Regions from separate parts of the Serratia nevei genome, predicted to be linked through region 4. Evidence: predicted binding sites of a transcription regulator. Region 4 holds the regulator's gene; each other region holds the start of a gene.
The links. Region 4 encodes PhoB, which activates phosphate uptake and scavenging genes when phosphate is short. Its sites were predicted from a motif close to CTGTCATAAAACTGNCNNAT; they were not measured.
Positions count from the first base shown of each region.

Region 1: a site for PhoB is predicted at 3,507-3,526, ahead of opgB (phosphatidylglycerol--membrane-oligosaccharide glycerophosphotransferase). Genes of this name have one in related genera too.
Region 2: a site for PhoB is predicted at 4,415-4,434, ahead of pstS (phosphate ABC transporter substrate-binding protein PstS). Genes of this name have one in related genera too.
Region 3: a site for PhoB is predicted at 5,619-5,638, ahead of V8N38_RS24785 (MIP/aquaporin family protein). Genes of this name have one in related genera too.

Region 1 covers NZ_CP149940.1:3,353,962-3,361,576, reverse strand. Annotated here, with positions in the region: gene V8N38_RS16110 (AMP nucleosidase) at 1-917, opposite strand, end outside; gene opgB (phosphatidylglycerol--membrane-oligosaccharide glycerophosphotransferase) at 1,056-3,359, opposite strand; gene V8N38_RS16100 (transporter substrate-binding domain-containing protein) at 3,646-4,386, shown strand; gene V8N38_RS16095 (ABC transporter substrate-binding protein) at 4,387-5,322, opposite strand; gene V8N38_RS16090 (ABC transporter permease) at 5,358-6,125, opposite strand; gene V8N38_RS16085 (ABC transporter ATP-binding protein) at 6,122-6,862, opposite strand; gene tenA (thiaminase II) at 6,859-7,542, opposite strand; TPP riboswitch at 7,605-7,615, opposite strand, start outside.
Region 2 covers NZ_CP149940.1:5,320,062-5,327,676, forward strand. Annotated here, with positions in the region: gene atpD (F0F1 ATP synthase subunit beta) at 1-87, shown strand, start outside; gene V8N38_RS25360 (F0F1 ATP synthase subunit epsilon) at 108-527, shown strand; gene glmU (bifunctional UDP-N-acetylglucosamine diphosphorylase/glucosamine-1-phosphate N-acetyltransferase GlmU) at 818-2,191, shown strand; gene glmS (glutamine--fructose-6-phosphate transaminase (isomerizing)) at 2,344-4,173, shown strand; gene pstS (phosphate ABC transporter substrate-binding protein PstS) at 4,510-5,550, shown strand; gene pstC (phosphate ABC transporter permease PstC) at 5,642-6,598, shown strand; gene pstA (phosphate ABC transporter permease PstA) at 6,600-7,490, shown strand; gene pstB (phosphate ABC transporter ATP-binding protein PstB) at 7,545-7,615, shown strand, end outside.
Region 3 covers NZ_CP149940.1:5,194,355-5,201,969, forward strand. Annotated here, with positions in the region: gene cytR (DNA-binding transcriptional regulator CytR) at 1-429, shown strand, start outside; gene ftsN (cell division protein FtsN) at 495-1,430, shown strand; gene hslV (ATP-dependent protease subunit HslV) at 1,533-2,063, shown strand; gene hslU (HslU--HslV peptidase ATPase subunit) at 2,076-3,410, shown strand; gene V8N38_RS24770 (1,4-dihydroxy-2-naphthoate polyprenyltransferase) at 3,507-4,424, shown strand; gene rraA (ribonuclease E activity regulator RraA) at 4,500-4,985, shown strand; gene zapB (septal ring assembly protein ZapB) at 5,046-5,285, opposite strand; gene V8N38_RS24785 (MIP/aquaporin family protein) at 5,810-6,655, shown strand; gene glpK (glycerol kinase GlpK) at 6,698-7,615, shown strand, end outside.
Region 4 covers NZ_CP149940.1:984,764-992,378, reverse strand. Annotated here, with positions in the region: gene V8N38_RS04660 (PstS family phosphate ABC transporter substrate-binding protein) at 1-909, opposite strand, end outside; gene phoR (phosphate regulon sensor histidine kinase PhoR) at 924-2,240, opposite strand; gene phoB (phosphate response regulator transcription factor PhoB) at 2,265-2,954, opposite strand; gene sbcD (exonuclease subunit SbcD) at 3,170-4,402, shown strand; gene sbcC (exonuclease subunit SbcC) at 4,399-7,615, shown strand, end outside.

The DNA of each region.
Region 1 (7,615 bases), 2.4 Mb from region 4:
ATCATCAGCCAGGCGCTCGGGCGCAGCACCGCCAGGTGATCGCAGATGGTTTTGGCGTTGGAGGGGCCGACGCCGATGTTGATCAGCGTGATGCCCTGGCCGGTGCGCGAAATCAGGTGATAGGCCGGCATCTGGTGGTTTTTCCACGCCAGATCGGACACCGCCTGTTCGGGCGCGCTGGTTTCCGGCGTGATGTAGGTGCCGCCGGCGCTGGAGAGCGCGATGTACGGGCTGGCCGGATCGGCGATTTGCGCGCAGGCCCAGCGCACGAACTCATCCACATAGCGGGTGTAGTTGGTGAACAGCACGAACGGCTGGAAGTGCTCCACCGGCGTGCCGGTGTAGTGCCGCAGCCGCGCCAGCGAGAAATCCGCGCGCAGCGCATCGAAATGCGACAGCGGGAAATGGTTGTCGGTGGTGTGGTACAGGCCGTCGGCGGTTTCGTCACCGATCTGCGCCAGCTCGGTGGTGGGGAAATGCTGCGCGATGCCGGCGCTCATCGAGCGATCGAGCGCCAGGCTGGAGCCGTCGATCACGTAAGGGAACGGGATCTCCTGCTGCGACGGCGCCACTTCGATATGGGCGGCGTAATCGTGCTCCAGCATCGCCAGCTGTTCGGCCAGATAGTGGCGGAACAGCTGCGGCCGGGTCACGGTGGTGCTGTAGCTGCCGGGATGGGTGAAGCGGCCGAAGGCGCGGGTTTTGCTCGGGCCGGATTGCTGCCCGTCCCAGCTGACGCGCAGTTCGGGATACACGAACAGCCCGGCGGCGCGCGCCTGCGCATCCGGCAGCGTGCCGTGGCTGATAAAGTCGCCGACCGCCTGACGCAGCGCGTCTACCGCGGCGTCATACAGGGCTTCCAGTTGATCGAGTGCCTGATCGGCGCTGAGGCCGCTGCGAGGTGGGGCATAGCTCATACTTTCTCCTTGGATGTCCCGGCTCTGTGGCGGGGTTGCGGCGTTTTACCGTCACAGGTTAGCCGAAGAAGGGCGTAAAAGCTTGGTCGAAATGACGGGCGCGGCAAAGAAAATACCGCGCCCGTGAAGGCGCGGGGATCAGGAGGCGGGGTCGGCCGCCTCGACCTTCAACGACACCAGGCCGATGCCCAGCTTCTTCGGCGTAAAGCCGCCGCTGGCGCTCTCTTTCGGCTCGGTGGGGGCCGGCGGGGTAATGCTGATCTTCTGCGCGCCGCGCGGGTTGTCGAAGCGCAGGGTGACGGTGCTGTCCTGTTCGCCGAGCGACACGAAGCGCTCTTCGTCGCCGACGCGCACCGAAATCGGTTCGCCGACGTTATTGCCGTAGGCGCGGGCGCGCAGCACCAGATCGAAGCGCTTCGGCAGCGGATCGACGTAATCGATGTCGACCGCCGGCGCCAGGTTGGCGTCGGACCAGCGGCCCCACTCCTCGACGCCGGAAACGCCGGTGATGGCCTTCACCTGCTCCGGCAGGCCGGGCAGCATGAACTCGATGCTGTCCGCCCGGTACTTCATCGCCGCGTCGTCCACCTGCAGGCGAGCAACGGCGTTTTGATAATCGGCGACGCTGTCCGCCGCCGGGGCGGTAAAGCTCACCTTGCCGCGGAAGCGTTCGCCGCTGGCCTGCACGATCTGCGGCGGTGAGGCCAGGGTGCCGGAGGCCACGCAGATGTCGGTGCTTAGCGCCAGCTGCGGCGCCCAGACCCGGCCGATCTCATAGCATTTATCGACCCAGACGAATTTTTCCCCCGCGCCCAGCCCGGCCAGCTGTTTGCGCAGCGGGGTGGAAAGGTAGACGTTGAACATCGGTTCGATGCGGTTATCGCCCACCCGCAGGATAAACGGCACTTTGTAGGTGACGCCGGAGAAGCTGAAGCTGCGCTGGCGCGTATCCACGCTGTAGTCGCTGATGCGGTTCGGCAGGCCCCACTGGTTGATCACCGCCGGTTTCCAGCCGTTGATCTTCTCTTCGATGTTCAGGAACACCGTAGACAGCGACGGCGCCGACAGGCTGCTGCGGCCGAGGCCGATGTAGTTGTCGCCGCCCATCACGTCCAGCACCGTGGCGCCGTTGTCCAGCGTGCTGCGCTTCTCGTTGCGCTGCTCCGCCAGCGGCCGGGTGCCGTCGATGATAAAGAACAGGTTGCGGCGCTTCTGTTTGGTCAGGATATCGTAGGCGGTGTTGTTCATCGCCAGATGATCGGAGGACACCACGATCACGGTATTGCTGAAATAGGGCGAGCGTTTGATCTTGCCGATCAGCGCGGCGATGTGTTGCTGGCTGCAGGCCACCGCGCTCAGCGAGCGGTTTTCCTTGTTCTGCCAGGCGTAACTCTTTTTGCTGCAGCCGGCGGAGATAAAGCCGTCTGGGTGATGGGTGTCGACGGTCAGGGTAAACAGCGAGAACGGTTGGCGCTGCCTGGACAGCTCGACGAACTTGCCGTACACCACGTCCAGCACGCTGTCGTCGTACCAGCCCCAGTCGTTTTTGTAGCTCGGATCGGCGACCTGTTCGCGCAGCTCTTTGAAGCCGTAAACGTGGTCGAAGCCGTGGGATTTCAGGAAGGTGTCTTTACCGGCGAACGCCAGCTCGGCGCCCTGATAGAAATAGTTGCTGTAGCCGGCGGCCTTCAGCACGTCGCCCAGGCAGACGTTCTCCGGGTAGAAGGTGGAGACCGCGCTGGAGGCGTTGCCGTCGAAGGGCGCGAACAGCGGAATGCCGCACTGCGAGGCGACCATGCCGGCGATGGTGTAACCAGTGCCCGGCAGCTGCTGGGTGTTGCTGAAATCGATGCTGTCCGTGCGCAGGGCGTTCAGCTCGTCGGCCAGGCCGGGAAACAGCTCGGTATCGAAGTAGGTGCGCTCCAGACTCTCGGCATAGATGTACACCAGGTTCGGCCGCTTGCCCTGTACGGTCTTTTTCGGCGCCTTGTAGTAGGTGGTGAAATCGGCGGTATCGCCGACGATCTGGCTCTTGACCAGCAGCGAGATGTCCTGAAACGCCGGGGTGGTGCCGACCGAGAACAGCGCCAGCAGCACGGCGACGACGCTGTAGGCCACGCTGCTGCCTTTGGCCTTGCGGCGCAGCAGGCTGCGGGCCAGCACCGCGAAGATAAGTCCCAACGCCGCCAGCAGGCCGATAAACGGCAGCACGTATTTGCTGATGCCCGCGCCTTTGAGGCTGCTGGTGACGGTGTAAATCACCGCGTCGGTGATGCCGTCGCCGGTGAAGTAGTTGCTGGCGATCAGGATGACGTTCAGCACCAGATAGCTGCCGAGCAGCGTCAGCAGAATGGCGAACCACCAGCGGTTGGCGGCGGCCCGGGTGCGATAAATCAAAATCGACGCCAAAAAGAGAACAAACGAAACGACTGCTAAAACCATCCGCCAAACCTTGTCTGATTGAAATAAAACCGTTGCTGCCCTGGTTTGCGCCGCCGAGCGTGCCGCGGCGCGAAAAGTGAAGGGTATAGCCTATTGCCGGCGGCGGAACAACGCGCGATCTCCCGCTACGGCCGACGAGCGGCGGCTATTGTACATTTTTATGACAATAGTGTGACGTTAATCACGCCGACGGCGGCCTCGGCGGCGAAAGCTTGCTGGTCGGAGGTTTCGCTCTACGCTTAATGAGCGCCACGACGGTGCGCCCATCAGCCATTCAGGAGGAAGTATGCAGACGATTCCCGCCGCGGTACTCGACGATCTGGCCCCGCAAGGCGTGTTGCGCGCGGCGATCAACTACGGCAATCCGGTGCTGGCACAGGCCGGGGCCGGTGGCAAACCGCAAGGCGCTTCGGTGGAGCTGGCCGCCGCGCTGGCCCAGGAACTGGGCGTGGCGCTCGAACTGGTCACCTATGACGCGGCGGGCAAGGTGTTCGCCGACCTGGACAGCGGCGCCTGGAACCTGGCGTTTATGGCCATCGAGCCGGTGCGCGCGGCGCAGATCGCCTTCAGCGAGCCCTACGTGATCATCGAGGGAACCTATCTGGTGGCGAACGACGCGCCTTACTTTGAGGTGGCGCAGCTCGACAGGCCGGAGGTGCGCATCGCGGTCGGCCAGGGGGCGGCGTACGATCTGTTTTTATCGCGCACGCTGCAGCAGGCGCAGCTGGTGCGGGCGGCAACCTCCGCCGAGGCGATCGCGCTGTTTTTCGAACGGGGGCTGGAGGCGGCGGCCGGCGTGCGCCAGCCGCTGTTGGCCGCTGCGGCCGCCCATCCCGGCTACCGGGTGCTGGAGGGGCACTTCACCGCCATCCGGCAGGCGATGGCGGTGCCGCGGCAAAAAACTCAGGGCGCCACCTACGTGAACGATTTTATCGAGCGCTGCAAGGCCAACGGGTTGGTGAAGGCGGCCTTGCAGCGCAGCGGCCAGGGCGAGGTGACGGTGGCGCCACCGGCCGCCTCGGCGTGATCAGTCCAGCTCCACCGCGTACTGTTCCACCGGCGTGATTTTCTTGATCAGCTTGTTGTCGAACAGGAACTGTTCGTAAGCCTGGTAGCGTGCCCGATCCAGCTTGGCCGGATCGCGGGCGAACAGCGGCAGGCTGGCTTGCCACGCCTGTTTGTTCAGCTCGGTATTCAGCTCCGGGTGCGCTTTGGCGAATGCCAGCCAGGTGTCCTGCGGGTGCGCATGCAGGTAGTCGCTGCCTTGCTTCAGCGCGGCGAGGAACTTGCGGATTTTCGGCTCGTTCACCGCATCGCGGTGGGCGACGATGATCAGCTCGTCGTAGGCCGGCACGCCGTAATCTTCGACGTTGAACACCACCGGCGTCTTGCCCTGCAGCTTCAGCTCCAGCGCTTCGATGTTGCGGTAGCCGCCGATCACCGCATCGACCTGGCCCGCCAGCAGGGCGCTGGTCAGCTGGAAGTTGACGTTGATAAGCTTGATGTCCTGCGGCCTGAGGTGCTCGTGTTCGACCATGGTGGCCAGCGTCGCCTGTTCGATGCCGCTGACCGAGTAACCCACTGTTTTGCCCTTGAGATCCGCCGGCGACGTGATGTTTTTATCCAGCGCGATCACCGTATTCAGCGGCGTGTTGATCAGCGTGCCGACGCGCATCAGCGGCAGGCCCTGATCGGCGAAGAAATGCAGCTGCGGCTGATAGGTGATGGCGAGGTCGGCCTGTTTGGCGGCCACCAGCCGCGGCGGCAGCGCCGGATCGGACGGCGGCACGATCTTGACGTCCAGCCCTTCGGCCTTGAAGGCGCCGATCTGCTCGGCCACCATAATCGGCGCGTGATCGGGGTTGATGTACCAGTCGAGCACCAGCGTCAGCTTTTCGGCCGCGCCGGCCTGGCCGGTGATGGCTGCGCCGAGCAGCAGCCCGCAAACGGTTTGTTTGATCATGGTCGTTCCTTTATCCCTGGTTATGGTTGCAATCATCAGTCGTTTTCCGGCGCCCAGGCGATCAGGCGCCGCAGCAGCGCATCCACCGCAGCCCACAGCAGCACGGTCATCAGCACCAAAATAAACAGCGCGGCGAAGCAGACGTCGGTCTGCATGCGCGCGTTGGCGTTCAGCATCACGTAGCCCAGCCCTTCGGCCGAGCCGACCCATTCGCCGATGATGGCGCCGATCGGCGCGACGGCGGCGGCCATGCGCAGGCCGGAGCCGAAGGCCGGCAGCGCCGCCATCAGCCGCACGTGCCGCAGCTGCGCCCAGCGCGAAGCGCGCATCGTGCGCGCCAGATCGAGATAGTCGTTGTTGACCCGGCGCAGCCCGTCGAAAAAGGCCGATACCACCGGGAAGAAAATCACCAGCACCGCCATCGCCACCTTGGCGCTCATGCCGAAGCCGAACCACAGCACCAGCAGCGGCGCCAGGGCGAACACCGGTATCGCCTGGCTGGTGAGCACCAGCGGCATCAGCCAGCGTTGCAGGCGCGGCGAGAAGATCATGCACAGCGCCAGCGCCGCGCCGAGCAGCACACCCAGCGCCAGCCCGCTGACGATCTCCGAAGCGGTGACCAGCGTGTGCCAGGCGAGGTAGCCGCGCCCGTCCCACAGCGCCTGCGCCACCGCGCTCGGCGTGGGCAGCAGAAAGGCCGGAATGCCGCTTTGCGCCGCCAGCCACCACAGCAGCAGCAGGCCGGCAAACACCGTCAGCCCACGCCGCAGGCGGGTAAGCCCACGCTCTTTGGCAATCTTCATTGCGCGGCCCTCACCAGCTGTTGCAGCAGCTCGGCCTGGCTTTTCAGCAGGTCGGCGTCATCCGGCGCGCGCGGCGGTTGCCCGCTGATGCGGTGGGTATCGTCGAGGCCCAGCGGCCAGGGCGACAGCACCAGCAGCCGGTGGCTCAGGCGGCAGGCCTCCATCGGATCGTGGGTGATCAGCAGCACGGTGTTTTGCGCCAGCAGTTCGGCGGCCAGGCTCTGGATCTCGGCGCGGGTAATGGCGTCCAGCGCGGAAAAGGGTTCGTCCATCAGCACGATCGGCTGGCGTTCGTAGAGAGTGCGGGCGATGGCGGCGCGCTGGCGCATGCCGCCGGACAGCGCGGCGGGCAGGCTGCGGCCATGCGCGGCCAGGCCCACGCGCTCCAGCAGATGCGCCACCCACGCTCGATCCGTCACTTCGCCGCGCAGCCGCGAGCCGAGGGCGACGTTCTCCTCGACGGTCAGCCACGGGTAGAGCAGGTCTTTTTGCCCCATGTAGGCGATGCGCCCGGCGATCGGCAAACCGTCGCTGCCGGTCACCGTGCCCGAGGTCGCCCGTTCCAGGCCGGCGATGATCTTCAGCAGGCTGGTTTTGCCGGCGCCGCTGGCGCCGAGCAGGGCGACGAAGCTGCCGCCGACGATGTCGAAGCTCAGCCGGTCGAAGACGATTTGCTGACCGAAACGCAGGCTGAGATCCCGCACCTGGATGCCGGGCGGGAGAAGCGGGGAGGTCATGAGGCGTTCAGCCCCATCTGCCAAAATGCCGATTCCAACTGGGTGGCGGTGGTAAAAATCTGCGCCAGCTCGGTGAGGCGACCTGGTGCGCCGCGCTGGTGGCCGACGGTCTCGAGCAGCTCGATGGCAGCGCGCACGCCGGCCAGATAGCCCTCGTCACCGTAGTTGCGGATCCAGGAGGCGTAAGGATTGCCCTCCATTTTGGTGGCGGGGTCGTGCAGCAGCCGCAGGCCGATTTCGGCATAGCCGGCCACGCAGGGCAGCAGGCCGGCCAGCAGATCGAGGGCGTCGCCGGCATGGCCGATATCCAGCACGTAACGGGTGTAGTTCATGGTCTCCGCCGCTTCCGGCTGGGCGGCGATTTGCGCTTCGCTCAGCCCCCATTCGGCGCAGTAGGCGACGTGCAGCGGCAGTTCGGCGACGATGCCGTTGAGCGACGCCGTGGCGGCGCGCATCTCCGGCAGGGTGCGCAGCTTGCTGACCAGCAGCGCGTAGGCGCGGGCGAAGTGCAGCAGGAACAGGTAGTCCTGGGTCAGGTAGCGGCGAAAAGCGCGTTCGGGCAAGGTGCCGGCGGCCAGCTGCTGCAGAAACGGGTGATCGACGTAGTCCTGCCAGTGGCTGCCGGCTTGTTGGCGCAGCCGGCCGTAAAGACCGCTTTCGAACAGGGTGGTGATGGACATGGGACCTCCTTGAGTCAGTGGAGATCCGGGCACGCTGGGGTATGAACAGGCAACGGGTGAGAGCGTTGTTGCC
Region 2 (7,615 bases), 1.0 Mb from region 4:
GACGGCGACTATGACCACCTGCCGGAGCAGGCGTTCTACATGGTTGGCACCATTGAAGAAGCAGTGGAAAAAGCCAAGAAACTGTAACGCCTTGAGAGGAGGGTGATATGGCTATGACTTACCATCTGGATGTAGTCAGCGCGGAAAAACAGATGTTTTCCGGCCTGGTGCAGAAGATCCAGGTGACAGGCAGCGAAGGTGAACTGGGGATCTTCCCTGGCCATGCGCCGCTGCTGACTGCCATCAAGCCTGGCATGGTGCGTATTGTTAAGCAGCACGGTGAAGAAGAGTTCATCTACCTGTCCGGCGGCATCCTCGAGGTGCAGCCGAGCGTGGTTACCGTGCTGGCGGACACTGCTATCCGTGGTACTGACCTCGACGAAGCGAGAGCGTTGGAAGCTAAGCGTAAAGCTGAAGAACACATTCGCAGCTCTCATGGCGATGTCGACTATGCTCAGGCATCCGCTGAACTGGCGAAAGCGATCGCAAAACTGCGCGTTATCGAGCTCACCAGAAAAGCGATGTAATGTTTGGGTGCCTGGCACCCAACTTTAAGAAAGCGGCCTATAGGGTCGCTTTTTTTTTACTTTAAAATAAGCATTGCAGCCCGGCGGACAGTGTGGTGTATAACCCCTGATATCGGGAAATAAACGTCGCCGATCGCCGACAGTTTTTTCGTCCCGACGCCGAATTGGCCGCGATAGCGGCAGGCCAAGGCCCACGCGGTCTGCACCGGGTTCGTGCAGAGAAATATGTAGTAATATCGTCGCTAAACGGTTTTACTTTCGTCTATCAAAATGGAGTTATCAGGTTGCTTATGTCGAACAGCGCAATGAGCGTGGTCATCCTCGCCGCGGGCAAGGGAACACGCATGTATTCCGATCTTCCCAAGGTCTTACATCCGTTGGCCGGCAAGCCGATGGTGCAACACGTCATTGATGCCGCGATGAAACTGGGCGCGCAACATGTCCACCTGGTATACGGCCACGGCGGCGATCTGTTGAAGAGTACGTTGACTGACGGCGCGCTGAACTGGGTGCTGCAGGCCGAGCAACTGGGTACCGGCCATGCGATGCAGCAGGCCGCGCCGCACTTTGCCGACGATGAAGACGTGCTGATGCTGTACGGTGACGTGCCGTTGATCTCCGTAGATACGCTGCAACGCCTGCTGGCGGCCAAGCCGCAGGGCGGTATCGGGCTGCTGACGGTCAAGCTGGACGATCCGAGCGGTTACGGCCGCATCGTGCGCGAGCAGGGCAACGTGGTGGGCATCGTCGAACACAAGGATGCCAGCGAGGCGCAGCGCCAGATTAACGAGATCAATACCGGCATCCTGGTGGCGAACGGGCGCGATCTGAAGCGCTGGCTGGGGATGTTGAATAACGACAACGCACAGGGTGAGTTCTACATCACCGATATCATTGCGTTGGCCCATGCCGACGGCAAGAAAATCGAAACCGTGCACCCGTTGCGCCTGAGTGAAGTGGAAGGCGTGAACAACCGCCTGCAGCTGGCGACCCTGGAGCGCGTCTTCCAGTCGGAACAGTCTGAAAAGCTGCTGTTAGCTGGCGTGATGTTGCTGGATCCGGCGCGTTTCGATCTGCGCGGGGAACTTGTTCACGGCCGCGACATCACTATTGATGCAAATGTGATTATTGAAGGTCACGTCAAGCTGGGCGACCGGGTGAAAATCGGCGCCGGCTGCGTGCTGAAAAACTGCGTAATCGGTGATGACTGCGAGATCAGCCCTTACAGCGTGCTGGAGGACAGCGTGCTGGAAGCCGACTGCACCGTGGGGCCGTTCGCCCGCCTGCGCCCAGGCGCGGAGCTGGCGGCAGGGGCTCACGTCGGCAACTTCGTGGAAATGAAAAAGGCGCGTCTGGGTAAAGGCTCCAAGGCCGGCCACCTCAGCTATCTGGGCGATGCCGAAATCGGCGATGACGTGAATATCGGCGCCGGCACCATCACCTGCAACTACGATGGCGCCAACAAGCACAAGACGGTGATCGGCGACGGCGTATTCGTCGGTTCCGATACACAGCTGGTGGCGCCGGTGTCGGTCGGCAAAGGCTCCACCATCGCCGCCGGCACCACGGTGACGCGCGATATAGCCGAGAACGAACTGGTGCTGAGCCGCGTCAAGCAGGTGCACATTCAGGGCTGGCAACGTCCGGTGAAGAAGAAGTCATAGTGTGTTTTGCGTTGGGCTCCGTTCACGAGCCCAATACAAAACATAATAACCCCCACCATCTACAGGCTCGGGGGGCGCACGGTAAAAACCGGCAAAAATCAGGTCAAGGCATCGAAAGCGCCCATGAAGGGCGTTCATTAGGAATATAACTGATGTGTGGAATTGTAGGCGCAGTAGCGCAACGTGATATCGCAGAAATCCTGTTGGAAGGTTTACGTCGTCTTGAGTACCGCGGTTATGACTCCGCCGGTCTGGCAGTGGTCGACGAAAAAGGCAACGTCAGCCGCCTGCGCCGCGTAGGCAAGGTGCAAAAACTGGCCGAAGCGGCGGAGCAGACCGATCTGCACGGCGGTACCGGCATCGCTCACACCCGTTGGGCAACGCACGGTGAACCGACCGAGGCGAACGCGCACCCGCATGTTTCCGACTACATTACCGTGGTGCATAACGGCATCATCGAAAACCACGAACCGCTGCGCGAACTGCTGATCGAACGCGGTTATCGCTTCAGCTCCGAAACCGACACCGAAGTGATTGCGCACCTGGTGCACTGGGAACAACTGCAGGGCGGTACGCTGCTGGAAGTGGTTCAGCGCGTGATCCCACAGCTGCGCGGCGCCTACGGCACCGTGGTGATGGACAGCCGCGATCCGAGCGTATTGGTCGCGGCGCGCTCCGGCAGCCCGCTGGTTATCGGCCGCGGCGTCGGGGAAAACTTCATTGCTTCCGATCAGCTGGCGCTGCTGCCGGTCACCCGCCGCTTCATCTTCCTGGAAGAAGGCGACGTGGTGGAAGTGACTCGCCGCACCGTCAACATCTTCGACAAGCAGGGCAACGCCATTGAGCGCCCTGAGATCGAATCCCAGGTGCAGTATGACGCCGGCGACAAGGGCGCTTACCGTCACTACATGCAAAAAGAGATCTACGAACAGCCGCTGGCGCTGAAAAACACCCTGGAAGGGCGTTTCAGCCATGGCCAAATCAACCTGAGCGAGCTGGGCCCGCGCGCCGATGAGCTGTTGGCCAAGGTGCAGCACGTGCAGATCATCGCCTGTGGCACTTCTTACCACTCCGGGATGGTGGCGCGTTACTGGTTCGAAGCGCTGGCCGGCGTGCCGTGCGACGTCGAGATCGCCTCCGAGTTCCGTTACCGCAAATCGGCGGTGCGCCCGGGCAGCCTGATCATCACCCTGTCGCAGTCCGGCGAAACCGCCGACACCCTGGCGGCGCTGCGCCTGTCCAAAGAGCTGGGTTATCTCGGTTCGCTGGCCGTTTGTAACGTTGCGGGCTCTTCGCTGGTGCGCGAATCCGATCTGGCATTGATGACCAAGGCCGGCACGGAAATCGGCGTAGCCTCGACCAAGGCCTTCACCACGCAGCTCACCGTGCTGTTGATGCTGGTGGCGCGCCTGGGCCGCTTGAAAGGCATGGCGGAAAGCGTGGAGCAGGAGATCGTGCACGGCCTGCAGGCGCTGCCGGCGCGCATCGAGCAGATGCTGTCGATGGATAAAGAGATCGAAGCGCTGGCGGAAGGCTTCTCCGACAAGCACCATGCGTTGTTCCTCGGCCGCGGCGATCAGTATCCGATCGCCATGGAAGGGGCGCTGAAGCTGAAAGAGATCTCCTATATTCATGCCGAAGCTTATGCGGCGGGCGAGCTGAAACACGGCCCGCTGGCGCTGATCGACGCCGATATGCCGGTGATTGTGGTGGCGCCGAACAACGAACTGCTGGAAAAGCTGAAGTCCAACATTGAAGAAGTGCGCGCGCGCGGCGGCCAGCTGTACGTGTTCGCCGATCAGGACGCCGGCTTCGTCAGCAGCGAAGGCATGACCATCATTCCTCTGCCGCACGTCGAGGAAATCGTGGCGCCGATCTTCTACACCGTGCCGTTGCAGCTGCTGTCTTACCACGTGGCGCTGATCAAAGGCACCGACGTTGACCAGCCGCGCAATCTGGCGAAGTCTGTCACCGTAGAGTAATCTGCCGCAGGTAAACTGCAAAAGCCGGCCTTAGCGCCGGCTTTTTTCATGAGTAACGCGAAAGATGACAGCGGCGCCGATTCAGGGATAAACGTTGTCATATTCAAGCGGATAGGACGTGGCCAAACGGTTTTTTTATTGCTTGGCAATTGCGCTGTTTTTGATTTAACAAGTTGATTTTTATATAAATCACCACCCCTCAAATGCACTGTAATATAACTGTCATATTGCGTACATTTTTCTGTCACCAAACTGTCCTATTTTCCCTCCTGCAGCAATACTTACTCTGATTAAAACGACTCGAAGTCGATTTTAAATATCCCATTAGGAGGGATTATGAAACTGATGCGTACCACCGTCGCCAGTATTGTGGCAGCGACCTTCTCCCTGACCGCCGTGTCCGCGTTCGCTGCTGCCAGCCTGACCGGTGCAGGTGCGACATTCCCCGCTCCGGTTTACGCCAAGTGGGCAGATTCTTATCAGAAAGAAACCGGCAACAAAGTTAACTATCAGGGCATCGGCTCCTCTGGCGGCGTGAAGCAAATCGTGGCCAACACCGTTGACTTTGGCGCCTCCGACGCCCCGCTGTCTGACGACAAGCTGGCGGCCGACGGCCTGTTCCAGTTCCCGACCGTGATTGGCGGCGTGGTGCTGGCCGTGAATATCCCGGGCATTAAATCCGGCGAACTGACTCTGGACGGTAAAACCCTGGGCGATATCTACCTGGGCAACGTCAAAAAATGGAACGACCCGGCTATCACCAAGCTGAACCCAGGCGTGAAACTGCCTGACCAGAACATCGCCGTGGTGCGCCGCGCCGATGGTTCCGGCACCTCGTTCGTGTTCACCAGCTACCTGTCCAAGGCCAACGCGCAGTGGAAAGAAAAGATTGGCGCCGGTTCTACCGTTAACTGGCCGACCGGTCTGGGCGGCAAAGGCAACGACGGCATCGCCGCCTTCGTTCAGCGTCTGCCAGGCTCTATCGGCTACGTAGAATACGCTTACGCCAAGCAGAACAACCTGGCTTACACCAAGCTGGTTTCCGCCGACGGCAAACCGGTCAGCCCGACTGAAGAGAGCTTCAGCAACGCGGCCAAAGGCGTGGATTGGAGCAAGACCTTCGCTCAGGATCTGACTGACCAGAAAGGCGACAACGTGTGGCCAATCACCTCCACCACCTTCATCCTGGTGCACAAAGAGCAGAAAAACCCTGCTCAGGGCGCCGAAGTGCTGAAGTTCTTCGACTGGGCTTACAAAACCGGCGGCAAACAGGCTAACGAGCTGGATTACGCCACCCTGCCGAAAGAAGTGGTTGAGCAGGTGCGCGCGGCCTGGAAAACCAACGTAAAAGACAGTTCAGGTAAAGCGCTGTACTAACAACGCAGGGGCGCGGGCTCGCCGCGCCCCACACAGTTCTTCAGGCTCCGATCCCGGTTGGGGCTGCCAGGGTTCAAACAGAGAGTAATCTATGGCTGAGTACAAGCCGACCATCAAAGCACCGGGCAAAAACGGTGACATCATTTTCAGCGCGCTGGTGAGACTGGCTGCGCTGATTACCCTATTGTTGCTGGGCGGCATTATCGTTTCGCTGATCTTCGCCTCCTGGCCAAGCATGCAGAAATTCGGCTTCGCTTTCCTGTGGACCAAAGAGTGGGACGCGCCGGCGGAGCAGTTCGGCGCGCTGGTGCCGATCTACGGTACCGTGGTCACCTCGCTTATCGCGCTGATCATCGCCGTGCCGGTGAGCTTCGGCATCGCGTTGTTCCTGACCGAACTGGCGCCGAACTGGTTGAAGCGGCCGCTGGGCATCGCCATTGAGCTGCTGGCGGCCATCCCGAGCATCGTCTACGGCATGTGGGGCCTGTTCGTGTTCGCCCCGCTGTTCGCCGAATACTTCCAGACGCCGGTGGGCGAAGTGCTGTCGGGCATTCCGATCGTCGGCGAGCTGTTCTCCGGCCCGGCCTTCGGCATCGGCATTCTGGCCGCCGGGGTGATCCTGGCGATCATGATCATTCCTTACATCGCCGCGGTCATGCGCGACGTGTTCGAACAGACGCCGGTGATGATGAAAGAGTCGGCCTACGGCATCGGTTGCACCACCTGGGAAGTCATCTGGCGCATCGTGCTGCCGTTCACCAAAAACGGCGTCATCGGCGGCGTGATGTTGGGCCTGGGCCGCGCGCTGGGGGAAACCATGGCGGTGACCTTTATCATCGGTAACACCTACCAGCTCGACAGCGCTTCGCTGTACATGCCGGGCAACAGTATCACCTCGGCGCTGGCCAACGAATTCGCCGAAGCCGAGTCCGGCGTGCACACCGCCGCGTTGATGGAGCTGGGCCTGATTCTGTTTGTTATCACCTTTATCGTGCTGGCGCTGTCGAAACTGATGATCATGCGTCTGGCCAAGAATGAGGGGCGTTAACATGGCGACGATGGATATGCAAAACGCAGTCGTTCTGGCGGAAAGCCGCCGCAAAATGCAGGCCTGGCGCCGGCAGAAAAACCGCCTCGCGCTGTTCCTGTCGATGGCGACCATGGCGTTCGGGCTGTTCTGGTTGATCTGGATCCTGATCGCCACCGTCACCAAAGGCTTCGACGGTATGTCGCTGGCGCTGTTCACCGAAATGACCCCGCCGCCGAATACCGCGGGCGGCGGCTTGGCCAACGCCATCGCCGGCAGCGGCCTGTTGATCCTGTGGGCGACCATCTTCGGTACGCCGCTGGGCATCATGGCCGGCATCTACCTGGCGGAATACGGCCGTAAATCCTGGCTGGCGGAAGTGATCCGCTTTATCAACGATATCCTGCTGTCCGCACCGTCGATCGTGGTGGGCCTGTTCGTTTACACCATCGTGGTGGCGAAGATGGAACACTTCTCCGGCTGGGCCGGCATCGTGGCGCTGGCGCTGCTGCAGGTGCCGATCGTCATTCGCACCACCGAAAACATGCTGAAGCTGGTACCGGATACGCTGCGCGAGGCCGCGTACGCCCTGGGTACGCCGAAATGGCGTATGATTTCTGCCATCACGCTGAAGGCGTCGGTGTCCGGCATCATCACCGGCGTGCTGCTGGCGATTGCGCGCATCGCGGGGGAAACCGCACCGCTGCTGTTCACCTCGCTGTCGAACCAGTTCTGGAGCACTGACCTGATGCAGCCGATCGCCAACCTGCCGGTGACCATCTTCAAATTCGCCATGAGCCCGTTCGCCGAATGGCAACAGCTGGCCTGGGCCGGGGTGCTGTTGATCACCCTGTGCGTACTGTTACTGAATATCCTGGCGCGCGTGATTTTCGCCAAGAAAAAGCATTCATAAAATTTTGAGCGCCGCTTTGGCGGCGCTGATGAAAAGAGAGAAGTCTTGATGAGTATGGTTACTGACGCTTCCAGCAGCAAAATTCAGGTACGCGATCTGAACTTCTACTACGGCAAATTCCATGC
Region 3 (7,615 bases), 1.1 Mb from region 4:
TATCGGCTGCAGGGTTACGTTCAAGCGCTACGTCGTAATGGCATTACCGTCGAAAGCAGCTATATTACCCGGGGTGATTTTACCTACGAAGCCGGCGCGCAAGCGCTGACGGCGCTGATGGCGCAGCCGAAACCGCCAACGGCGGTATTCTGCCACAGCGATGTCATGGCGATCGGCGTGCTGTCCCAGGCGAAGAAAATGGGGCTGCGGATACCGCAGGATCTGTCGATCGTCGGCTTTGATGACCTCAAGCTGGCGCAGTATTGCGATCCGCCGCTGACCACGGTGGCGCAGCCGCGCTTCCAGATCGGCCAGCAGGCGATGTTGTTGCTGTTGGAGCAGTTGAACGGCCAGACGGTGGCCAGCGGCTCCCGGCTATTGGACAGTGAATTGATTATCAGAGGCAGCACCGCTGCCCCGAAACGCTAGTCAAATATTTTAGGGTTCAGTAACATGACGGACTTATCCTCTCATCAGGACACAGCGGAATAATAGTGGCACAAAAAGACTATGTAAGCCGTGGGCGCGCAGCAGGAGCTAAGCGTAAAACCCCCAGCCGTAAAAAACGCAGTTCTCCGAAGGTTTCCAAAACCGTGCTGGCGTTAGCCGCCGCGTTGCTGGTTGTCTTTGTCGGTGGCCTCTATTTCATTACCCACAACAAGCCGGAAGACGCGCCGTTGTTGCCTGCGCACACCACGCGCCCCGGCAACGGCCTGCCGCCGAAGCCGGAAGAGCGCTGGCGCTACATCAAAGAGCTGGAAAACCGGCAGATCGGCGTGCAAACCCCGACCGAACCGACGGCCGGCGGCGAGCTCAATTCCAAAACTCAGCTGACCGCCGAACAGCGGCAGTTGCTGGAGCAGATGCAGGCCGATATGCAGCAGCGCCCGACGCAGCTGAACGAAGTGCCGTATAACGATCCGGGCCAGGCCAACGCGCGCAGCACCCGCCAACAGCAGCAGATGCAACAACAGCAAATGCAGCAGCAGCCGGTACAGCAACAGCAGCAGGTCAGCCAGCCGCCGCGCAACCCGTTCAGCAACGGGGCCACTACCGCGCCGGTGCAGCCGCACCCGCAGCCAAAACCGACTACCCAGCAACCGGTGCAGGTGAAACAGCCTGAGCCGAAGCCGCAACCGAAGCCGGAGCCCAAACCGGAAGTGAAGCAGGAAACGGCCAAGCAGGAAACCAAACCGGAATCGAAGCAGAAGTGGATGGTGCAATGCGGTTCGTTCCGCGCCACCGATCAGGCTGAATCCGTGCGTGCGCGCCTGGCGTTCGAAGGCATCGAGAGCCGCATCACCGCCGGCGGCGGTTGGAATCGCGTGGTGCTCGGCCCGTACAGCAGCCGTGCCGCCGCGGACAAAACCCTTTCGCGCCTGAAGGGCGTCGGCATGTCGAGTTGCATTCCCCTCTCCGTTGGGGGTTGAAAAGCGTCAATCCCCCCCCATCTATACTCTCAATATGCCTCGTAGCGTCTGCGAAAGCAGGCGCTGCGGGGACTTCTTTCCGTCTTTAACGAGGGTCTGCTCGTGACAACAATTGTAAGCGTACGCCGCAACGGCCAGGTCGTCATCGGTGGTGATGGCCAGGCAACCCTGGGTAATACGGTGATGAAGGGTAACGTCAAGAAAGTGCGTCGCCTGTATAACGACAAAGTGATCGCCGGTTTCGCCGGTGGCACCGCTGACGCCTTCACGCTGTTTGAACTGTTTGAACGCAAACTGGAAATGCATCAGGGCCACCTGGTGAAAGCCGCCGTCGAGCTGGCGAAAGACTGGCGCACCGACCGCATGCTGCGCAAGCTCGAAGCGCTGCTGGCGGTCGCCGATGAAACCGCCTCGCTGATCATCACCGGCAACGGCGATGTGGTGCAGCCGGAAAACGATCTGATCGCCATCGGCTCCGGCGGCCCGTACGCCCAGGCCGCAGCCCGCGCCATGTTGGAAAATACCGAGCTGAGCGCCCGCGACATCGTTGAGAAATCCCTCAACATCGCCGGCGACATCTGTATTTACACCAACCATTTCCACACCATTGAAGAATTGCCTTCCAAAGCGTAAGGATCGAATACCATGTCTGAAATGACCCCGCGCGAGATCGTCAGCGAACTGGACAGCTATATCATTGGCCAAAACAAGGCCAAACGCGCTGTCGCCATTGCCCTGCGCAACCGCTGGCGCCGGATGCAGCTCAACGAGATGCTGCGTCACGAAGTGACCCCGAAAAACATTCTGATGATCGGCCCAACCGGCGTCGGTAAAACCGAAATCGCCCGTCGTCTGGCGAAGCTGGCCAACGCGCCGTTCATCAAGGTTGAAGCCACCAAGTTCACCGAAGTGGGCTATGTGGGCAAAGAAGTGGATTCCATCATCCGCGATCTGACCGATGCCGCCATCAAAATGGTGCGCATGCAGTCGATCGAGAAAAACCGCACCCGTGCCGAAGAGTTGGCCGAAGAGCGCATTCTCGACGTGCTGATCCCGCCGGCCAAGAACAACTGGGGCCAGCCGGAAGAGCATCAGGAGCCGTCCGCCGCCCGCCAGGCATTCCGCAAGAAACTGCGCGAAGGCCAGCTGGACGACAAAGAGATCGAAATCGATCTGGCCGCGGCGCCGATGGGCGTGGAAATCATGGCGCCTCCGGGCATGGAAGAGATGACCAACCAGCTGCAGTCGATGTTCCAGAACCTCGGCGGCCAGAAGCAAAAGCCGCGCAAGGTGAAGATCAAAGAAGCCTTCAAGCTGCTGGTGGAAGAAGAAGCTGCAAAACTGGTGAACCCGGAAGAGCTGAAAGAGCAGGCGATCGAAGCGGTTGAACAGCACGGCATCGTGTTTATCGACGAGATCGACAAAATCTGTAAGCGCGGCGGCCAGAGCTCCGGTCCGGACGTCTCGCGCGAAGGCGTGCAGCGCGATCTGCTGCCGCTGGTGGAAGGCTGCACCGTATCGACCAAGCACGGTATGGTGAAGACCGACCACATCCTGTTCATCGCTTCCGGCGCGTTCCAGACCGCCAATCCGTCGGATCTGATCCCGGAACTGCAGGGCCGTCTGCCGATCCGCGTTGAGCTGCAGGCGCTGACCACCGAAGACTTCGAGCGCATCCTGACCGAGCCGAGCGCGTCGCTGACCGAGCAGTACAAAGCGCTGATGGGCACCGAAGGCGTCAACATCGAGTTCACCGCCGACGGCATCCGCCGCATCGCCGAAGCCGCGTGGCAGGTCAACGAAAGCACCGAGAATATCGGCGCGCGTCGTCTGCACACCGTGCTGGAACGTCTGATGGAAGATATTTCCTACGATGCGAGTGAAATTAATGGCCAATCCATTACAATTGATGCGGATTACGTGCGCAGTCATCTGGATGAACTGGTGGCGGATGAAGATTTGAGTCGTTTTATCCTATAATCGCTCAATCATTGTCTTGTCAGTCATCTGTGTGGGAGGCATTGCCTCCCACAATTATTTCTAACGGACACCGCAACTCACTGACAGAAGCGAAACATGAGCTCATCAACCTCCACCACCCCGATCTCCGCCTGGCTGGAAAGTCTACGCCCCCGCACCCTGCCGTTGGCTTTTGCCTCCATCGTGGTCGGCTCGGCCATCGCCACCTGGCACGGCAGCCTGAAACCTGAAGTGGCGCTGCTGGCGCTGTTGACCGCCGGCCTGCTGCAGATCCTCTCCAACCTGGCGAACGACTACGGCGATGCGGTCAAAGGCAGCGACAAAGAAGATCGCATCGGGCCGTTGCGCGGCATGCAAAAAGGCATGATCACCCAGGCGCAGATGAAACGGGCGCTGGTGGTGACGGTGGTGCTGATCGCCCTCGCCGGCTGTTCGCTGATCGCAGTCGCCTGCGAGCAACCCAGCGACGTGGTGGGCTTCCTGGTGCTGGGCGGGCTGTCTATCGTGGCGGCCATCACCTATACCGTCGGCAACAAGCCCTACGGGTATTTGGGGCTGGGCGACATCTCGGTGCTGGTGTTCTTCGGCTGGCTGAGCGTGGCCGGCACCTACTATCTGCAAACGCACACCTTCGACAGCGTCGTGATGCTGCCGGCCACCGCCTGTGGCCTGCTGGCGACGGCGGTGCTCAACATCAACAATCTGCGCGATATCGAGAGCGATCGCGAAAACGGCAAGAACACGCTGGCGGTGCGCCTCGGCCCGCACAAGGCGCGCATTTACCATGCCCTGCTGCTCGGCGGCGCGGTGCTGTGTTTCGCGCTGTTTACGCTGTTCAATCTCCACAGCCCGTGGGGCTGGCTGTTCGTGCTGGCGATCCCGCTGCTGGTGCGCCACGGCCTGCGCGTGTTGCGCGATCCGACGCCGGTCGGCATGCGGCCGATGCTGGAACACATGGTCAAGGCGGCGTTGCTGGCCAACCTGCTGTTCGCCATCGGCGTGGCGCTCAGTTAAAAACTGATGATTTTGCCAACAGGGCGAATAAAGGGATATACTGAACATTCCAGCGGCAAACAGACGTAAAATCCTATGAAATACGATACTTCCGAACTTTGCGACATCTATCATGAAGAGGTGAACGTTGTTGAACCTCTGTTCTCCAATTTTGGCGGGCGTACTTCATTTGGCGGGCAGATCACCACGGTGAAATGCTTTGAGGATAACGGCCTGTTGTTCGATCTGCTTGAAGAAAACGGCCGCGGCCGCGTGCTGTTGGTCGACGGCGGCGGTTCGGTACGCCGGGCGCTGATCAACGCCGAACTGGCGCGCCTGGCCGCCCAGAACGAATGGGAAGGCATCGTGGTGTACGGCGCGGTGCGTCAGGTGGACGATCTGGAAGAACTCGACATCGGCATTCAGGCGATGGCGGCGATCCCGGTGGGTGCCGTGAGCGAAGGCGTGGGCGAAAGCGATATCCGCGTCAACTTCGGTGGCGTCACCTTCTTCTCCGGCGATCACCTGTATGCCGACAACACCGGCATCATCCTCTCCGAAGACCCGCTCGACATCGAGTGATTTTCGGTCATGAAAAAGGGCGCCTGAGGCGCCCTTTTCGTTGCTGCATGGCGTGAGGAATCAGACCTCTTCCATTTTGCCCAGCAGAGCGCGCAGGCGATCTTGCCATACGTGCTGTTCTTCTTTCAGCTGTTGGTTTTCGCGCACCAGCGCTTCGTGGTTGCCGGAGGCAGCCTGAACTTCCTGCGACAGAGAGTTGTTTTTGTCTTTCAGCTCTTCAATTTCCATCTGCAACAAGGTGATGGTATCAATCGCCTGCTGTACTTTTGCTTCCAGTTTCTCAAATACTTCAAATGACATGCTTCAGTCCCCTCATGATAGCAAGGCGTACATCTATAAGTAGCGGCCGCAACGTCGGCTGCAGCTACTGCGAATATTGCATCGCGCTCAGTGACGCGCGCCGTTACGGAAGGCGCGCCAGTCTCGATTCGTTAAAAACGATTGTAAGTAGCCAGTCTCCGCCTGTCTAGCAACATACCGGATCATCGCGCAGTCTGTTGCAATTTTCCTGCCCCCGCCATCAGCAAAAACTGAAAATCCCCGCCGCCACCGCCGCGAGTTGTTAACAACCCTCGCCAAACCACTGGTCAGATCACACTTTTATGGCTCAGAAAGAACACTAAACGACGCGAAATCGCTCAATTTTATGACGCGCCACACACATTTTGATTTCGCTATTTCTCGTTTATGTTCGTTAACGATAAATTTACATCACGTCCTTATTCAATAATTGGACGAGATGAAAAAAACTGTGCCCATAGGCCGGATGTATACCCAACTGAGCCTATAAACCAACAACCGCCGTTTTGCAGGACAACAACATTATGAGCCAAACCACCAGTCCGACATTAAAAGGCCAGTGCATCGCCGAGTTCCTCGGCACGGCGCTGCTGATCTTCTTTGGCGTAGGCTGCGTTGCCGCGCTGAAACTGGCGGGTGCCAGCTTCGGCCAGTGGGAAATCAGCATCATTTGGGGCCTGGGCGTCGCCATGGCCATCTATCTGACCGCCGCCATTTCCGGCGCGCATCTCAACCCTGCGGTCACCCTCGCTCTGTGGCTGTTCGCCTGCTTCGACGGGCGCAAAGTGGTGCCTTACATCATTGCACAGGTCGCCGGTGCCTTCTGCGCCGCTGCCCTGGTCTATGGGCTGTACTACAACCTGTTCTTCGACTTTGAAGCGGCTCACCACATGGTGCGCGGCAGCAACGAAAGCCTCGAACTGGCGGGCATCTTCTCGACTTACCCTAACGCGCACATCTCCGTCGGCCAGGCCTTCCTGGTAGAAACGGTGATCGCCGCCATTCTGATGTGCCTGATCCTGGCGCTGACCGACGACGGCAACGGCATTCCGCGCGGCCCGCTGGCCCCGCTGCTGATCGGTATTCTGATTGCCGTGATCGGCGCCTCCATGGGACCATTGACCGGCTTTGCGTTGAACCCGGCGCGTGACTTCGGGCCGAAACTGTTTGCCTACCTGGCCGGCTGGGGCAAAGTCGCCTTCACCGGCGCACGGGACATCCCGTACTTCCTGGTGCCGATCTTCGCCCCTATCGTCGGCTGTGGCCTGGGCGCTTTCGGTTACCGCGCGCTGATTGGCCGCCACCTGCCGTGCGACGTCTGCGTGACGGAAGAAGAGCCTGATGCCAAGACCCAGCAGCGCAAAGCGTGATGGGTGCAGTTTTACACGGTTAACAACAGCAGGATAATTACCATGACTGTAGAAAAAAAATACATTGTCGCACTCGACCAAGGGACCACCAGTTCACGCGCCGTCGTGCTCGATCACGACGCCAACATCGTTGCGGTATCGCAGCGCGAATTCCCGCAGATCTATCCAAAGGCCGGCTGGGTTGAGCACGACCCGATGGAGATCTGGGCGTCGCAAAGCTCGACGCTGGTAGAAGTGCTGGCGAAAGCCGACATCAGTTCCGATCAGATCGCCGGCATTGGCATCACCAACCAGCGCGAAACCACCATCGTCTGGGAAAAAGAGACCGGCAAGCCGATTTACAACGCCATCGTCTGGCAGTGCCGCCGCACCGCCGACATCTGCGAGAAGCTCAAGCGCGACGGCCTGGAAGAGTACATCCGTCACAACACCGGCCTGGTGGTTGACCCGTACTTCTCCGGCACCAAGGTGAAGTGGATCCTGGACAACGTCGAAGGCGCCCGCGAGCGCGCCAAGCGCGGCGAACTGCTGTTCGGCACCGTCGATACCTGGCTGGTGTGGAAAATGACCCAGGGCCGCGTACACGTTACCGATTACACCAACGCCTCACGCACCATGATGTTCAACATCCACGAGCTGGACTGGGATGAGCGCATGCTGGAAGTGCTGGATATCCCGCGCGCCATGCTGCCGAAAGTCCGTCCTTCCTCCGAGGTGTACGGCCAGACCAACATCGGCGGTAAGGGCGGTACGCGTATTCCTATCGCCGGTATCGCCGGTGACCAGCAGGCAGCGCTGTACGGCCAGCTGTGCGTTCAACCGGGCATGGCGAAGAACACCTACGGCACCGGCTGCTTCCTGCTGATGAACACCGGCAAAGAAGCGGTGCGCTCGAAAAACGGCCTGCTGACCACCATCGCCTGCGGCCCGCGCGGCGAAGTGAACTATGCGCTGGAAGGC
Region 4 (7,615 bases):
CTGCAAGGCGCCCGGCGGCAGCGGCAAATAGCCGTCGTGATTGACCAGGCTCTGCCCTGCGGTCGACAGCACGCGATCGAGGAACGCGGCGGTCAGCGGCTCCAGCGGTTGATTGGGGGCTTTGTTGATGTAGATATACAGATAGCGCGACAGCGGGTAGCGATCGTTGCGCACGTTGGCGGCGGTAGGCGCGACATAGTCCTCTCCCGACTCCGCCAACGGTAGCAGCCGCACGCCGCTGGCGCGAAAACCGATGCTGGCGTAGCCGATGCCGTTGAGCGAACCGGCCACCGCCTGCACCACCGAGGCCGAACCGGGCAGCTCATTGACGCGCGGCATAAAATCGCCGCCGCACAGCGCGCGCAGTTTGAAATAGCCGTAGGTGCCGGATGCCGAGTTGCGGCCGAAACGCTGCAGCGAGCGCGTCGCCCAGTCGCCGCTGAGCCCCAGCTCGCCCCAGCGCGTCAGCGGTTTGCTTTCGCCACAGCGCCGGGTGGCGGAGAAAATGCGATCGAGCTGCTGCAGATTGAGGCCGCGCAGCGGGTTGTCCTGATGCACCAACACCACCAGCGCATCCACCGCCACCGGCACCGCCACCGGCGCATAGCCGTAACGGTGTTCGAACGCCGAAACCTCGGCGGCCTTCATCGGCCGGCTCATCGGCCCCAGCTGCGCGGCGCCCGCCGCCAACGCGGTCGGCGCGGTCGACGAGCCGGCGGCCTGGATCTGCAGGTTAACGTTGGGGTAATGCCGGCTGAAATCCTGCGCCCACAGCGCCATCAGATTCGCCAGGGTGTCGGAGCCGACGCTGGACAGGTTGCCCGCCAACATGCCATCGGGCTGCGCCAGCGCGCCGCGTCCGGCCAGCAGCGCCAGGCAAAGCAACAGCCCTCGGGTTATTCGGGTCATACCGGTGTCTCGCGTTAATTTTTCACCGCATTCTCTGATAAAGCGGCGGGAACAATCAACCGGTTGGGTAAGGTAAAGATAAAGCGTGTGCCGATCCCCGGCTCGCTGAGGATCTCCAGCCGCGCGTCGTGATGGCTGAGCGCGTGTTTGACGATCGCCAGCCCCAGCCCGCTGCCGCCGGTTTGGCGCGAACGGGCCTTGTCGACGCGGTAAAAACGCTCGGTCAGGCGCGGAAGGTGTTCGGCGGCGATGCCCGGCCCGTTGTCGCTGACCTGGAACTGCGCGCCGTGCGCCGTCTGCTGCCAGCTCACTTCGATATGGGTGCCCTTCGGCGTGTGGTTGACCGCGTTGTACACCAGGTTAGACACCGCGCTGCGCAACTGGTCTTCATTACCGAACACGTTGAGCTGTTCGTTAACCCGGAAGGTGATCTCGTGATTGCCACCACTCAGCGACTGCGCCTCGCGCTGCAACACCCGCAGCATCAGCGGGATATCCACCCGTTCGTTCATGTCGACATTGGGCGCCGCCTCAATGCGCGACAGCGTCAGCAGCTGCTTGACCAACCCGTCCATCCGACGGGTCTGCTCTTGCATGGTGCTGAGTGCCTTGCTGCGCAGCGAGCCGTCCTGCTCTTCATCGCCCATCATCTCCAGGTAGCCCTGCAGCACCGTCAGCGGCGTGCGCAGCTCATGGCTGACGTTGGCGAAGAAGTTGCGCCGCGCGCCCTCCAGCTGGCGCATCTGGGTGACGTCGCGCGCCACCATCAGCAGCTGCCCTTCGGAGTAAGGCATTACGCGGAATTCGACGTAGTGTTCGTTGTTCAGCTGCAGCGTCAGCGGGCGCGAGAACTCCTGCTGCTGCAGGTAGTGGCTGAATTCCGGATAGCGCAGCAGGTTGAGGATGTGCTGGCCGTTGTCTTCCGGCCAGCGGAAGCCGAGCAGATGCTGCGCCAGCCCATTACACCAGAAGATATTGCCTTCGACGGTGGTCATCACCACCGCATCAGGCAGCGATTCGGCCCCGCTGCGAAAGCGCTTGATCAGCAGCGCCAGCTCGCGCCGGCGGCGGCGATTGCGCTGCTGCATCTGATACAGGCCATAGAACAGCGGCTCCCAGCTCCAGCGGCCGGGCGGCGGCGTCATGCTGCGGTCGATCCACAGCCAATGGGAGAGTTTGAGCTGGTTGTAGAAATTCCACACCAGCGCAGCCAGCGCGGAGGCCAGCAGGAACCAGGGCAGATAACCGAAAATCAGCCCCAGCAGTAAGGCGGGCAGACAAAAAAGAGCCAGCTCCAGAGCCAGCCTCTTCCACGACAGACGTTCTAACACGGCATATTCTCCAGCGCGGCGCGATCAGTAGCGCGTTGAGAACCGGTAGCCGGTGCCCCGAACGGTTTGAACCATTTTATCATGCCCACTGGTTTCTAACGCCTTGCGGAGCCGACGGATATGCACGTCAACGGTACGGTCTTCCACATAAACGTTAGTGCCCCAGACGTGATTAAGCAACTGCTCACGGCTATAAACCCGCTCTGGGTGGGTCATAAAGAAGTGCAGCAGCTTGAACTCGGTCGGCCCCATGTCCAACGCCTGATCGTTAGCCATCACGCGGTGGGAGGACGGATCCAGGCTCAGCCCTTGCATTTCAATCACTTCTTCCACCGCCATCGGTGAAATGCGGCGCATGACCGCCTTGATGCGCGCCACCAGCTCCTTGGGCGAGAACGGCTTGGTGATATAATCATCCGCCCCCACTTCCAGGCCGCGCACGCGGTCTTCCTCTTCGCCGCGCGCGGTCAGCATCATGACCGGAATATCGCGGGTCAGCGCTTCGCGCTTCATATGTTTGATAAACTGAATGCCGGAACCGCCGGGCAACATCCAGTCGAGCAACACCAAATCAGGGAACGGCTCAGACAGGCGCGTCACGGCGCTGTCATAATCCTCGGCTTCCAACGGTTGGTAACCATTCTGTTCCAACACAAAGCACACCATCTCACGGATCGGCGCTTCGTCTTCCACCACCAGTATGCGTCTTGCCATCGTCAATCCTGCCAATGTGTTAGCGACTTTGCGGGCGCCATTATGCGTCAGTTTTGTGACACTTTTATGAAAAAAAGCGGCTGTTATAGGCAGTAAGCATAGCGATTATTTCCCGGTGCAAAGAAAAATCATTCCGTAGTCGTCGCTATTGCGCCGGGACAGGCGCCGCCGCGGCCTTTATAATCATCGCCATTACCTTTGCATCCGGGAGTGTCATGCGCCTGATCCACACCTCTGACTGGCATCTTGGCCAGTACTTTTTCACCAAAAGCCGCGCCGCCGAGCACCAGGCTTTTCTGAACTGGCTGATCGAACAGATCGAGCAGCAGCAGGTGGATGCGCTGATCGTCGCCGGGGACCTGTTCGATACCGGCTCGCCGCCCAGCTACGCCCGCGAGCTGTACAACCGCTTCGTGGTGGAACTGCAGCGCACCGGCTGCCAACTGGTGGTGTTGGGCGGCAACCACGACTCGGTAGCGACGCTGAACGAATCGCGGGAACTGCTCTCTTGCCTGAACACCACGGTGATCGCGAGTGCGCAGGGCTCCCTTGAGCAGCAGATCGTGGTGCTTAACCGGCGCGACGGCCAGCCGGGCGCCGTGCTGTGCGCCATTCCTTTTCTGCGGCCGCGCGATCTGCTCACCAGCCGCGCCGGCGAATCCGGCGCGCAGAAACAGCAGGCGCTGCAGGAAGCCATTGCCGAACATTACCAGGCGCTGTATCTGGCGGCCTGCGAACGCCGCGAGCAGCTGGGCCTGCCGCTGCCGATCGTCGCCACCGGCCACCTGACCACCGTCGGCGTCACCACCTCCGACTCGGTGCGCGACATCTATATCGGCACCCTCGATGCCTTCCCGGCGCAGGCCTTCCCCCCTGCCGATTACATCGCGCTGGGCCACATTCACCGCGCGCAGAACGTCGCCAAGTCGGAACATATTCGCTATAGCGGCTCACCGATTCCGCTCAGCTTCGATGAACTGGGCAAAGCCAAAAGCGTCTTCCTGGTGGATTTCGCCGACGGTGCCCTGCAGCAGGTAGAAGCGTTAACGATCCCGCAGTTCCAGCCCATGCAGCTGATCAAAGGCGATCTGGCCGAGATCGAACGGCAGCTGCAGCAATTTGCCGACTATGCCGGCGAGCTGCCGGTGTGGCTGGATATCGAAGTGGCGACGCAGGACTACCTCAGCGATATCCAGCGCCGTATCCAGCTGATGGCGGATGAGCTGCCGGTGGAAGTGGTGCTGCTGCGGCGCAGCAAAGAGCAACGCCGCCAGGCGATCGCGCAGCAGGACAAGGAAACGCTGAACGAGCTGAGCGTCAACGAGGTGTTCGAACGGCGCCTGGCACAGGAGGCCGACATGCCCGAAGCGCGCCAAAGGCGGATGCATCAACTGTTCCGCCAGGTGGTCGATGCGGTGCAGCACAATCCTGAAGAGACTCACCCATGAAGATCCTCAGCCTGCGGTTAAAAAACCTCAACTCGCTGCAGGGCGAGTGGAAAATTGACTTCACCGCCGAGCCGTTCGCCAGCAACGGCCTGTTCGCCATTACCGGCCCGACCGGCGCGGGCAAAACCACCCTGCTGGACGCCATCTGCCTGGCGCTGTACCACCAGACGCCGCGTCTCAACGTCACGCCGAGCCAGAATGAACTGATGACCCGCCACACCGCCGAATCGCTGGCGGAGGTCGAATTCGAGGTCAAGGGCGTCGGCTATCGCGCCTTCTGGAGCCAGCGCCGCGCCAAAAACGCGCCGGACGGCAATCTGCAGGCGCCGAAGGTCGAACTGGCGCGCCGCGAGGACGGCAAGATCCTGGCAGATAAAGTGCGCGATAAGCTGGAGATCACCGCCGCCATCACCGGGCTGGACTTCGGCCGCTTCACCAAATCGATGATGCTGTCTCAGGGGCAGTTCGCCGCGTTCCTCAACGCCGACGCCAACGATCGCGCCGAGCTGTTGGAAGAGCTGACCGGCACCGAAATCTACGGGCGGCTGTCCGAACAGGTGTTCGAATCCCACAAGCAGGCCAAAACCGACCTGGATGCGTTGCACCAGCGCGCCAGCGGCATCGAGCTGCTGAACGATGAACAGCGCCACTCCCTGACTGAACGGCTGACGGCGCTGAGCGCGCAGGAAAGCGCTCTCGGCAAGCAAACCCAGCAACAGCAACAGGCGCTGAGCTGGCTACAGCAATGGCAGCGCCTCCAGCAACAGCAAAACGAGGGGCAACGGCGGCTGGAAACCGCCCAGCGCGAGCAGGCCGAGGCCGCCCCGCAGCTGCAGCGGCTGGCGCTGAGCGAACCGGCCGAGAAATTGCGGCCGCTGCGCGGCGAACGCGATCGCTGCCGCGCCGAGCTGCAGACGATACAACAGCAGGCAGCCCAGCTGACGCAGCAACAGGAGCAACACTCGGCGCAGCTGGCGCCGCTGCAGCAGGCGGTGGAAAAGGCCCGTCTGGCGCAGCAAGCCCATGCCGAGCATATGCGGCAGCAGCAACAGCTGATCGATGACCAGGTCGCCCCGCTCGACCATCAGATCGCCCAACTGCAGTCGACGCAGGCCGAGCGGCGACAGGCCGGCGATGCCGCCACGCAGCAGTGCGCCCAGCAGCAGACCGCACTGGAGCAGCTCACCGCCCAGCGCAGCCAGCTGACGGCGCAGGCCGCACAGCATCAGCAGCAGCTGAACGCGCTGACCGAAGCGCTGGCCGCTCAACGGCAACGGCAGCAGGCGCTGGAGGCGCAAACCCCGCTGGCCCCGCTGCGCCAGCGCCTGAGCGTCCTGACGGATCTGCGCCCGACGCGCCAGCAGTTATTCACGCTCGCTTCCCTTTACCGTCAGACCCGCGAGCGTCTGGCCCGGCAACAGGCGGAGCACGCCGAGCGGCAAACGCAGCTCGCCGGGCTGCAACACCAGCTGGAGAACGCGCGTCAGCAATTCAAACAGCACAAGGCGCAGCTGCAGGAAGTGGAGCGGATCCACGAGTTGGAAAAACGCATCGTCAGCCTGGAAGCGGAGCGCGCCCTGTTGCAGAGCGGCGCACCCTGCCCGCTGTGCGGCTCCACCAGCCATCCGGCGGTGGAGCAATATCAGGCGGTGCAGCCTTCGGCGACGGAACAACGCTTGGTTGAGATGCGCACCCTCGCCGAGAAACTGCAAACCCAGGGCACCGAGCTGCGCACCCGCTGTGAAGGCCTGCAAGAGCAGCAGCAACGCCAGCAGCAGGCTATCGCGCAGGATGAGCAGCAGCTGGCTGCCCAACAGCAGCAATGGCAGCAGCTCAGCGCGCCGCTGGCATTCGACTTTACCCTGGCGGAGGGCGAGCAACTCAGCGCCTGGCTGAGCGGCTGCGACGACGAAGAGCGGCGCGGGCAGCACGCGCTGCAGCAGCATGAACAGGCGGCGCAGGCGGTACAACAGGCAAAAGACGCGCTCGCCGCTCTGCAAACGCAGCAGCAGCAGGCGCAGCAACAGCTGGCGCTGCTCGAAGAGCGCTTTACGCTGCTGCAGAAAACCCACGCCGACAGCCTGCAACAGCAGCAAGACCTGCTTCAACGCTGGCAGGAAGGCGAGAAGACCCTCGCCGAGCGGCGCGCGCAGCGGCTGGCGCTGTTCGGCGAACAGCGAGTCGCCGAGGTGCGGGAACAGCTGCGCGCCAAACAAACCGCCTGTGAACAGGCCAGCTTGCAGGCCGCCGAGCAGTGGCAAAAGGCGCAGGAACTACGCGAGCGCCTGGCCGGCCAGCAGGCCGGGTTGCAACAACAGCACACCCAAATGCAGGAACGGCTGCAGCAGGCGGAGCAGCAATGGCAGCAGGCGCTGGCCGACAGCGAATTCGCCGATGAAACTGCCTTCGCCGCCGCGCTGCTGGACGACGCCCTGCGCCGCGAATTGCAGCAGCGCAAAGAGCAGCTGCAGCAGCGGCAGGTAGAGGCTGCGGCCCTGCTGGCTCAGGCAACGCAAACGCTGGAGCAGCATCGGCAGAACCGCCCGGAAGGGACGGATGAGGCCAACGCGGATCTCGACGCACTCACCCAATCGCTGGCCGAGCTGGCACAGCAGTTGAAGGCACTGCAGCTGAGCCAGGGCGAGCTGCGCAACCAGCTGGAAAGCGACGCCGCCCGCCGTCTCAATCAACAGGCGCTGTTCGAGCAAATCGCCCGCAGCCAGCAAGACTACGACGACTGGAGCTACCTCAACCAGCTGATCGGCTCGAAAGAAGGCGACAAGTTCCGCCGCTTCGCGCAGGGGCTGACGCTCGATCATCTGGTTTATCTGGCCAACCTTCAGCTCGGCCGGCTGCACGGGCGCTACCTGCTGCAGCGCAAAACCAGCGACGCGCTGGAGCTGCAGGTGGTGGACACCTGGCAGGCCGACGCGCTGCGCGATACCCGTACCCTGTCCGGCGGCGAGAGCTTCTTGGTCAGCCTGGCGCTGGCGCTGGCGTTGTCCGATCTGGTCAGCCACAAAACCAGCATCGACTCGCTGTTCCTCGACGAAGGCTTCGGCACGCTGGACGCCGAAACCCTCGATACCGCGCTGGACGCGCTGGACAGCCTGAATGCTTCCGGTAAAACCATTGGCGTGATCAGCCACGTCGAGGCGATGAAAGAGCGCATTCCGGTGCAGATCAAAGTGAAAAAGGTCAACGGGCTCGGCG